One region of the Metabacillus sp. RB-C-LZQ-3-1 genome, then DNA from elsewhere that is predicted to be linked to it. Evidence: riboswitches for the same ligand, from Rfam matches in the RefSeq annotation. Region 1 holds a riboswitch; the other holds the start of a gene.
The links. A riboswitch is a leader RNA that binds a small molecule or an ion and turns the genes downstream of it on or off. The one in region 1 is predicted to bind thiamine pyrophosphate.
Positions count from the first base shown of each region.

Region 2: it holds a riboswitch for thiamine pyrophosphate, as region 1 does, so the genes downstream of both, AC4GZ8_RS21360 (LuxE/PaaK family acyltransferase) here and tenI (thiazole tautomerase TenI) in region 1, are expected to answer to the same signal.

Region 1 covers NZ_JBZFLI010000027.1:36,992-42,452, reverse strand. Annotated here, with positions in the region: gene mgtE (magnesium transporter) at 1-572, shown strand, start outside; gene AC4GZ8_RS24330 (monovalent cation:proton antiporter family protein) at 795-2,642, shown strand; TPP riboswitch at 2,724-2,833, shown strand; gene tenI (thiazole tautomerase TenI) at 2,912-3,532, shown strand; gene thiO (glycine oxidase ThiO) at 3,516-4,634, shown strand; gene thiS (sulfur carrier protein ThiS) at 4,639-4,842, shown strand; gene AC4GZ8_RS24310 (thiazole synthase) at 4,847-5,461, shown strand, end outside.
Region 2 covers NZ_JBZFLI010000018.1:18,901-24,361, reverse strand. Annotated here, with positions in the region: gene AC4GZ8_RS21365 (acyl-CoA reductase) at 1-1,336, opposite strand, end outside; gene AC4GZ8_RS21360 (LuxE/PaaK family acyltransferase) at 1,333-2,415, opposite strand; TPP riboswitch at 2,531-2,640, opposite strand; gene AC4GZ8_RS21355 (histidine phosphatase family protein) at 2,835-3,383, opposite strand; gene AC4GZ8_RS21350 (hypothetical protein) at 3,574-4,053, shown strand; gene AC4GZ8_RS21345 (amidase) at 4,598-5,461, opposite strand, start outside.

The DNA.
Region 1 (5,461 bases):
CAAAATTGGCCGCTGTTTCAGATGTTGATTCAGCTGATCGAAGTCCTTTTTCAGCAGCAAAAAAGAGGCTGCCATGGTTAATTATCCTTTTATTCCTTGGAATGTTTACAGCGAGTTTAATTGGCCGTTTTGAAGAAACCTTAGAAAAAGTAGCCATCTTAGCTGTTTTTATTCCTTTAATTGCAGGAATGGCTGGAAATACCGGTACACAAGCATTGGCGGTTGCTGTAAGAAGAATTTCTTTAGGAGATTCAGAGGATCATAGTTTAAGCAAAATGATTGTAAAGGAAGCTGGTACCGGACTCATAACAGGGGCGATATGCGGAATTGTTGTGGCTCTTACCGTGTTTATTTGGAAAGGAACTTTATTTCTGGGGATTTTAGTAGGCATGTCTATTTTGGCCACACTGACAGTGGCGACAATTTCTGGAGCATTTATTCCTTTAATTATGCACAAATTAAAGGTAGATCCTGCTGTTGCATCAGGTCCGTTTATTACAACCATTAATGATATTATTAGTATTTTAATTTATTTTGGAATGGCAACATTGTTTATGCAATATTTAATCTAATAGCTGACCCGAGCATATTGTTACAATAAAAAATTAAAGTTGTATATGATATGAACTATAGATTTAAGACTGTAAACATTTCGGTATTCGTTAAACTGTTGTAGTTCTTAGGTTAAAGGCGTTTACTATTCGTAAATGCCTTCATCCTTCCAGTCAAAGATTTTTAAAATGAACAATACGTTTTAGCAAAGACAAACGAAAAAATAAAAAAGGAGGGATAGAATGCATGGAGCGTCTGTAACTTCATTAGTTATTGTTATACTCGCAGCATTTTTAACCCCAATTTTACTTCACCGTTTAAAGATTAATTTTATGCCTGTTGTGGTGGCTGAGATCATTGTCGGATTATTCATTGGAAAAAGCGGTTTTGATATTGTTCACCAGGATATGTGGCTGGAGACATTATCAATGCTAGGTTTTATCTTTCTTATGTTCCTTAGCGGGCTAGAAATCGACTTTACAGCATTTGCAAGTGGAAAGAAGAAAGAAAAACTTCCTTCAGGTAAAAATGCTCCAAATACTTTCTTAGTATCAACGATTGTTTTTGTGGGGATTTTTGCCTTATCACTACTCCTTTCCTATATGTTTGTATGGATCGGATTAATGGACAATGCCTTCTTAATGACATTGATTATCTCAACAATTTCACTAGGTGTTGTTGTCCCAACCTTAAAAGATGCTGGGATTATGAAATCTAATATTGGTCAAATTATTTTGCTAGTCGCTGTTATTGCAGATTTAGTAACAATGATTTTACTTGCTGTTTTTGCCTCTATTTATGGAGGAGGAGAAAACAATACATTGCTGCTATTAGTATTATTTGGTGCTGGTGTAGCTCTCTATTTCTTAGGGAAAACATTTATGAACCGTTCCTTTATCGAAACGATGTCAAAGGGAACGATTCAAATTGGGACTCGGGCTGTTTTCACTTTAATCATTTTATTAGTGGCAATATCTGAGACGATTGGTGCCGAAAATATTCTTGGAGCCTTTTTAGCAGGGGTATTAGTATCACTTCTATCTCCTAATAAAGAAATGGTACAAAAGCTTGATTCCTTTGGGTATGGTTTTCTTATCCCGATTTTCTTCGTGATGGTAGGAGTCGATTTAGATATATGGGCATTATTTAAAGATCCAAAGATTTTTATTTTAATTCCTTTATTGTTTATTGCTCTGTTAATTTCTAAAATTGTCCCAATTTTATATTTGAAAAAATGGTATGATATGAAAACAACATTAGCATCAGGATTCCTTTTAACATCAACATTATCTTTAGTTATTGCAGCAGCAACAATTGGGGAAAGAATGAAGATCATCACATCTGAAATGTCCGGTGCCTTGATTTTAGTTGCGGTCATTACTAGTATTGTGACACCAATTTTCTTTAAAAAGCTCTTCCCTAAAAATGAAGGCGGGCCTTCTAAAATTAAGGTGTCGTTTATTGGTGCTAATCAAATGACATTACCTGTTACAAGAGAATTAAATCATGACCTTTATGAAACAACTGTTTATCATATTCAACAAGATAAAATTGATCAGCAAATAGCGGAATCACTATTCGAAATCAAGGAAATTAGTGAATTTCAGGTTGATGCTTTAAAAGAGCAGAATGCATTTGATGTAGATATGATCGTTGTTGCAACTGGTGATGAACAGAAAAATGCTGACATTGCCTTGTTTGCAAAAGAGGAACAGGTTGATCGAGTGATTGCAAGTGTCGGTTCACCAGATTTAGCAAGTAAGTTAAAGGATGAAGGAATTGATATCTTTTCAACACTTTTATCGACAAATACGGTACTCCGTGCTCTCATTGAAGCACCAAGTGTCATGAGAATTCTAACGAATCAGGAAACAACCCTTTATCAAATTAATTTAAATAATCCAAAATACGATAATATTTTATTACGTAATTTCCCGTTTACAGGTGATATTATTTTCGTAAGAATTTTTAGAGGGAAAGATTCCATTGTTCCTCATGGTGATACAGATCTTAAACTTGGAGACCGTCTTATTGTGACTGGGTCACGAGAATATGTGAACGAGCTAAAACAGGAGCTTGAACTAGTATAAATTCTGTTTGTGAAAGAATTGTTCTTGAAAGTTTGCATACATTTGGTATGATAATAAGTAGATAATAACTGAATATTGACAAATAACCGCTAGGGGAGCCCTATAAAATGGGCTGAGATTAAAGTGCTTCTTTAAGACCCTTAAAACCTGATCTGGTTCATACCAGCGTAGGGAAGTGGATTACAGCATGATATATATATGTGTATGTAAAACCACTTTTCTATGGAAAAGTGGTTTTTTTATTTGTCAAAGAATTTAGGTGAATAAAAGTGGAATTTCATGTCATTACAGATGGCAAGCAGAGTATTGAAGAACTGATAAAGCGATTGTCTATGATACACAGTGAAGTTGATTATATTCATGTTCGTGAGAAAACAAAATCAGCTGCAGAGATCATGAGGCTTGTTTCAGCTTTAGCGGCCAAAGGTATACCAAAAGAAAAGCTCGTGATTAATGATCGAATGGATGTTGCAATTTTACATGACATCCCTAATCTCCATTTACCAAGCCACGGCTTTTCGATTCAGGAAGTAAAAAAATTCAGTCCTTCATTTAGAATTGGAAGATCTGTTCATTCGTTAGAGGAAGCCATTCTTAGTGAGAGAGACGGGGCAGATTATTTATTATACGGGCATATCTTTGAAACATCCTCTAAGGCAGATCTATTGCCGCGAGGTGTTGAGCAGCTAGAGAAGATCTGTAACAACGTCAACATACCTGTTATCGCCATAGGAGGTATTACTCCAGATACAATTGAAAGAATTAGACAAACAAATGTTAATGGAGTAGCGGTCATGTCTTATGTGATGGGAAGTAACGACCCAAAGCAAGCGTTGATGAAATTAAAAGCGAGAGCAGTGGAGGAGAGATACAATGAGCAAACACTATGACGTAGGAATTGTTGGTGGAGGAATCATTGGTCAATCGATTGCCTACCAATTGGCAAAAGAAGGTGTTTCTGTTCTTGTATTGGATCGTGACAAAGGCGGGTCTGGTGCTACAAGTGCTGCAGCAGGCATGCTTGGTGCTAATTCTGAACTCGAACAGAATGATGCTTTTTTTCAGTTTGCGAAAGAAAGTCAACGACAATACCATAGTTTGCAAGAAGAGCTTTCTGAACTTTCACAGATACATATTCAACTAGTCGATAAAGGGATGTACAAGATCGCATTTACTTCAGAAGAAGCAGCTTCTTTAAAACAAGTGGCACAACATCATGAGGGACTGGAATGGCACACAAAGGAAACAGTTTTAAATTACGAACCGTTCATATCAAGCGGTATTGAAGGAGCGCTTCATATTCCCGAGGATGGCCATGTCTCACCTTTACATGTTTGTGAGGCTTTTACCAAGTCAGCCAGTTTACTTGGTGCAACTTTTATTGAGAATGCTGCTGTTCATTCCATCAAAAAAACATCAGCAACAGAATATGTACTTTGTACACCACAAGAGGACTATATCTGCAATAAAGTAGTCATAGCAAATGGCGTCTGGAGCGGTTACTTCTTTAAGCAACTAGGTTTACCTAATGGAATGAAGCCTGTTAAAGGAGAATGTCTTGCAGTAAAAAGTAATGATTTGCATTTGGAAAAGACCATTTTTTATGATCACTGCTACATTGTTCCTAAAGGTGATGGAAGATTTGTTGTTGGTGCAACAATGGTTGAAAACAATTGGAGCACGACACCGTCTCTAGGGGGCATTCAATCTTTAATTGAAAAGATTACCCCTCTTGTGCCGAGCATATCTTCTGCACAGCTACTAAGCACTTGGGCTGGACTAAGACCGCAGTCAGATGATGGGAAACCTTATATTGGTGTGCATCCTGAAGATGACAACATCCTGTTTGCCACAGGACATTATCGAAATGGGATTCTCCTTGCTCCTAAAACAGGGACGATGATTAAGGACCTTATATTAAAGAGAAAGCTGGATGAAAACTATGTGAGCGCTTTTTCCATAACGCGAAATATACCACAATTTGTGAGGTGATGATATGAGCATAAAGCTTAATGGGGAATTAATTGAGTTGAATGAGGAAGTTAAGAATGTACAACAGTTATTAGCTTTTTATCAGTTAGAAAATCGTTTAGTCATTGTTGAGCATAACCGGGAAATTATTTTAAAGGATCAATATGAATCAACACCGATTCAACATGGGGATGAAATTGAATTAGTTCATTTTGTAGGAGGAGGATGATTGTATGTTAAAAATTGCTGATAAAGTATTTCAATCAAGATTATTATTGGGGACCGGAAAATACCCGTCCTTTGAGATTCAAAAAGAGGCTGTTGCTCAGTCAGAAGCAGAGATCTTAACGTTTGCCGTTCGCCGAATGAATATTTTTGAAGAATCGCAGCCAAATTTTCTAGAGCAGCTGGATGTGTCTAAATATACACTTTTACCCAATACGGCTGGCGCAAAAACAGCTGAAGAGGCTGTGAGAATTGCAAAGCTTGCAAAGGCATCAGGATTATGTGACATGATCAAAGTAGAGGTTATCGGTTGTGACCGTTCATTACTTCCAGATCCTGTTGAGACATTAAAAGCGAGCGAAATGCTGTTAGAAGAAGGATTTATTGTTTTACCTTATACTTCAGACGATGTCGTGCTGGCAAGAAGATTAGAAGAATTAGGTGTTCATGCCATTATGCCTGGTGCTTCACCAATTGGTTCTGGTCAAGGAATATTAAATCCTCTTAATCTATCATTTATTATTGAACAATCAAAGGTTCCTGTTATCATCGATGCTGGGATTGGCTCTCCTGCTGATGCTGCACAGGCTATGGAGCTTGGGGCAGATGGTGTCCTTTTAAAT
Region 2 (5,461 bases), on a different contig from region 1:
GAGATGTCATATTTCCAAGACCTGTTATCCGTGTTACACCCGCACTTCCTAATAAGTCAGAGATTTGAAAGAGCTCCTCTGGTGAAGCTGCGATCCCAACGGTTTGTAAATATGATCGGGAAGTCTCAATGTATGGCAAGATATCAAATAACTCGTCCACCTCAACAACTCTGATGACACGGTTTAAACAACTTGGTGTTAATTCCCGATCGTCCCGATCAAAAACAACCGCCCAGGCATTATGTTGTTCTCCAAGGATTTCTTTATCCTGGTTCGTAAATAAATTAAACTCTTCCTTCTGTCTCCATTCGGCAAGAGTTGCTGCTTCTTCTATTGAAAGACTTCTGCGCGGATACCTCTTTGCAAAGCTTTCTAATTCATGCGCTAAATATCTAGCAAACTCTCTCGGTTCTACATTCCCGCCTTTTTGCACATAAAACACATGTGGGGAGTAACAACCCTGTTGATCATATCGAATCACATCATACGCGGCATCCCGAACCGTTTTCCATACTTTACGAGAGTCGAGACTAACCCTTGAAACAATACCAAAGCTAATTTTGTGACCAAATGGCAGGAAGCGTGTGGTAATTGGAATACGGCTTTTGATTGATTCCAGTGCTTGATTTCCACCATAAGCAAGCACAATATCTGCTTGTTGAAAAATACGTCGCTCCTTTTCCTCGTCACCGCCCTTCCACCAAATGACTGCTAAGCAATCGGCAAGTCTTGGCTCTACTTCGACAATCATCTTAGCAAACCAGCCTGCAAATAAGGGTTCCGCACTGGGTAGTTTGCCAATGGTGCCTGATTTAACGATCAGACTTGAAATGAAGCTCCAAAGCGGAAGCGCAGGAACATTCCCAGCCCAGACTTGAACTGTTACATTTGCCCCCACAGCCTTAGAGAACCCTCTTTTCGTTCTCGGCTGAAAATCGTCTAATAGCAATGGATTACCAAAATCCTCTACGATAAAACGCTGCAAATTCTGTTTGCGAAATGTTTTTAAATAGTTTGTTAATCCGATTCTAATTAATTCCTTGTCATATCCTGTGACAATTGGCAGGAGCTCTTCGGCTTTTTGACGATAGGGATTAGAGCGATCTAGAAGCTGCTCAATAACCTTATCAATTATTTCTATTATTTGTGTTACTGTCATTGACTTAAGCACTGAAACAGATGACTCTTTAACTCCTTCTATCACTTCATCGAGTTGTTGTTGTGATAATAGAGGAACCTGAACGTCTAACCTTCCAGTATCAGATTCAAAAGTTAACGTTTTATATTCTACTTCTCCCCCGAGGGAGCTAGGAAGATAGCCTGCTATTTCGTTCATTGAATGGGCCCCTTTGCAGCCCTTATAAACTCATCTACAGCAATTGAGCATCCTTTTGCCTCTGCTCCTTGTACTCGACCTAATAATAAAAAGCCTTCCTCTTTCTCCACTCCAAGATCTTCAGTTAAAATGGTTGTAACTGAATTGAAGTTTGCCAAGTCACAATGAACAAGGACACCTTTTTCTCCTTTGGCAACGTCTTCCCCTGTTAATGGATTGATCACTCTTGTACGAATCCAATGTGGACCTGATTTTACTGATGGAACCATGCTATTTCCGTTATCATAAAATTGCGTACTAAGTTCAGTCATTCCATACATATTGATACAATCTGACTTTTCAACCCCTAGTAATGTTGAAAGTTGAGTATAAAACGTCTCTAAATCAAGCTCTTTTGATTTATTCTTAAAGCCGCCGGTATCTAGAATTCTACTTCCTGATGGAAGGCGGAATGATCTTCCCCTTGCTTGTAATTCATCAAACAAGTGAACAAAGCTAAAAGATGCACCGAGGAGGGCAAATGGTTGACCTGATTTTTCAGCTTGTTCTAATGCAAACAATAATTCCTCAACTTGCAAGCCTTGATCATTGACAAAGTATTGACTATCACTTGTCCCATATTCTTTAAATGCTAATGCTAGATAATGTGATAGAGATGAATTCGGCATTTCCTCTTCAGTTGGAAAGAGGATACCCATTTTTATTCGATCATGCCCCTTCATAAAACGGTCCTTAAAGTTTTTTAACATCGATTGATTGTAAACCTCTAATGTTGGATGGTAATGCTTCCCTCTAATGCCTTTCGTTGTTCCGCTAGTCATATACACATCCTCTGATTGTTCAGGGTCCTCACAGCTTAAGGTGAGCTCCTTAAATGCATTAATGGGTACTGCAGGGATATCCTTCCAATTTCTAACCATTCTAGGTGTTTTTCCTTTTTGACGACAATACATTTGAAATGGTGTGTTATTTGTGTATTGGTAACGAAATAATTGTAATGCTAGATCATTAAAGGCTTCTTCAGAAGAATCCTTAGCTTTAATAAAATGCAGAACACGATCTACGATTTCTTGTCTCAATTCGTCATACCCTCTTTCTTGATATCATTCTTAGTTGAACGTAAGGGATGTACTCAATTTGCTATGTATTTTTTAGAAAAATAAAAAGAGCACTTTGCAAGCGCAAAGTGCTCATAGTTTCACTACTCACATTCCCTACGCTGGCATTATCCAACAGGTTAAAACGGTCAGCAACGGAATAGTTGCAATCTCAGCCAGTTTCCACCAGCCCCCGAAAGATATTAATATTTTAAAGGTAGTTTACTTAATTTTCGTATAAAAAACAAGAGATAAGTCATTAAACTTGAAGCTCTAAAGAAAGATTAAGTGAAGTTTAATGCTACAAATAATAGAATTTAAAGAAAATTGGTCTCACCCACTATTGTATGAGGACTGCAGCAGTTCATTAAGTCAGACCCCTTTACAAAACTTTTTAAGTGTTAGCTCCATAATCGTTCAAAAGTGATTTCATTGCCATCAGATTTTAAAAGATATATGTCAGGGTTACTAAGACTGGACCATTCAGCAAAACCAAATTCCTTATTATAATGGTTTAATAGTAAAGACATTACATTTCCATGTGTCACAATGATGGTATTTTCAAATTCACTTTTCAAAACGTTATCAACAACTTCTACTATTCGTTTTAGCGCCTCTTTGCTGGACTCTCCACCTTCAAACTTTATATGAAAATCCTCAAATGTTTGTTTTAATTTCTCAAACCAATCCGAAAGTTGGTTAGTGCTGAGTACACGTTCTTTTAATAGGCTATCTATTTCTATCTCAATATTTAACTGATTTGCAAGTGGTTGTATTGTTTGAATAGCACGCTTATACGGACTTGAAATGATGCGATCAACTGTAATATTATCAAAAAAATCAGCTAAATCATTGGATTGTTTTAAACCTCTTTCCGTAAGTGGTGATTCGGGCGGCTGCCCTACAGCTTCACAATGCCTGATAATATAAATGTTCTTCAATTGTGCCACTCCTTTATTTCCGTTTTTTTAATGTTCATTCATATTCGCAGGAACTTTTTATCTATTAAAGTTTAACTATATTGCTGGCTTAGTAAGGAGAAAGTCTTACCGCCCTGGATTATATACTTTCATTAATTTCGATACTAAATCATAACTATAAAGATAGGGGTTCAAATTTACTGAAAAAGGAGTTGTTTTTTTGTATCCATATTATTATTATCGAGTGAACAACTGGGGACATCTTTTACATTTATTAAACCAAAGTTTATACGCTGAAGAAATGGTTTGTGCTATGAGCTCTGAACTTTTCCATATACCAGAAACCAAAGATTTAAAAGGGAATCGCGAAATGCATGATCATCTAGTTCCTGCTTCCTATCATCGCGTTACTGCAGTAGGTTCATCACAGAGACTTGTTAATGGAGAGCAACAACAATCCATTGTAGAAACACTAGCAGCTTGTATAAAAAATGCTGAAAATCAAGATAAAAAAGTACGTGATGGTTTAAAAACGATGGAGGAAAATGCAAGCCCTGAATATAAGCTGTTTATGAAAGTAATTATCAAATGGCAAGAACAAGCAGAATCCTATTTAAATCAAGCAAAAAAATCATTGCAAACGATGGGAGTTTCATTATCTACCGAAAGTGGACAGCAAAATGGAGATTACAATTATTGAGTAATTTATCAGGTTGGTACTAGCAACCAACCTTTTTATTGAATGTTTATAACTAAGCTTTCCTTAGATAAGACAAATGAACTAGCTTAAATGTAGAAACACTCCTGTTTGTTCAGTAATAGAAGATTAATTGTCATTAAAATAAATTAACCGTTTTTTAAGAATAATACTCAAGGGATTTGTTGTTATATTTTGAGTTAAAAATCACGTAGTTTTCGATCTACTATCAAGTTTTTTAGAACAAGAAAAACATAAAAAGCCAGCACTTAAAACTAAACAAAAAGGAATAAACCCCAAAATAGGCATTATTATTGCCCAGAACAACAGATATGCACTTATAGCAAATAAAAGCCAACTAGAAATTAGGAGAAAACTAGAGAGAAAATCTATCATAATGATATCACCAAGTTTAAATTTTTTTAATATTAAGTTACTTTGATTATACCATATACAGTAATCCCCATATGTGTGACCTTGGCTTTGCATATTGAACAGCAAACTAAAAAGCCAATCATCCGTAAATGATTGGCTTACTTCTATTAATCTATTGCAACACAGGTGCTTCTCGATGGTTCGTTCCTTCTTGATAAGAGTAAGCTAACTTAATTAAAGTTGGTTCATCAAACTCTTTACCTAGCAGCTCCATTCCAATTGGTAACCCATCATCACTAAATCCAACTGGGACCGACATAGCCGGGAATCCAGAGAACGGACTTAATCGATTCGCATTACCTGCACCTTGTCCTCCACCTACAGTTGCTGGCAATGCATTTGATGTAGGGTAAACTAGTGCATCAAGGTCATGTTCATTGAAGGTTGTCATTAAGCTTTCCTTTGCAAGCTTTGGACGATTCGCCATGATATCAAGATACTCCTCATTCGTCTCTAATGGTCCCATATTATCCCTTGAGATTAATGAGTTTTTCAAACTTGGGTGATATTTTCCGCTATTAATAATATCGGTCAGTGATTTCACAGGTGCATCAGGTCCAAGTGATGCTAGATAATCATTCAATTGAGACTTAAATTCATACGAGCTTAAACTTGGGTAGGCAAGAATTTCATTAAGATTTGGGATTGTCACCTCATATACTTCAGCACCAAGTTTTTCCATGTCTGCAATGGCCTGGTCCATCGCTTTAATTACTTGCAGGTCATTTCCAAATAGATCTCGAACAACCCCGATTTTAGCATTCTTTAACCCATTTTTCTTAAGATAATGTGTATAGGTTTTAGGAACCTTTCCAATGCTTTCTTCTGTAACAGGATCAGCTGGATCATAACCAGCAATGGCATCGAGAACAACAGCTGCATCTTCAACAGTACGAGCTATTGGTCCACCAACATCCTGTGTTAGCGCAAGTGGAATGATGCCATCACGGCTAGCTAGCCCCATTGTTGGGCGAAT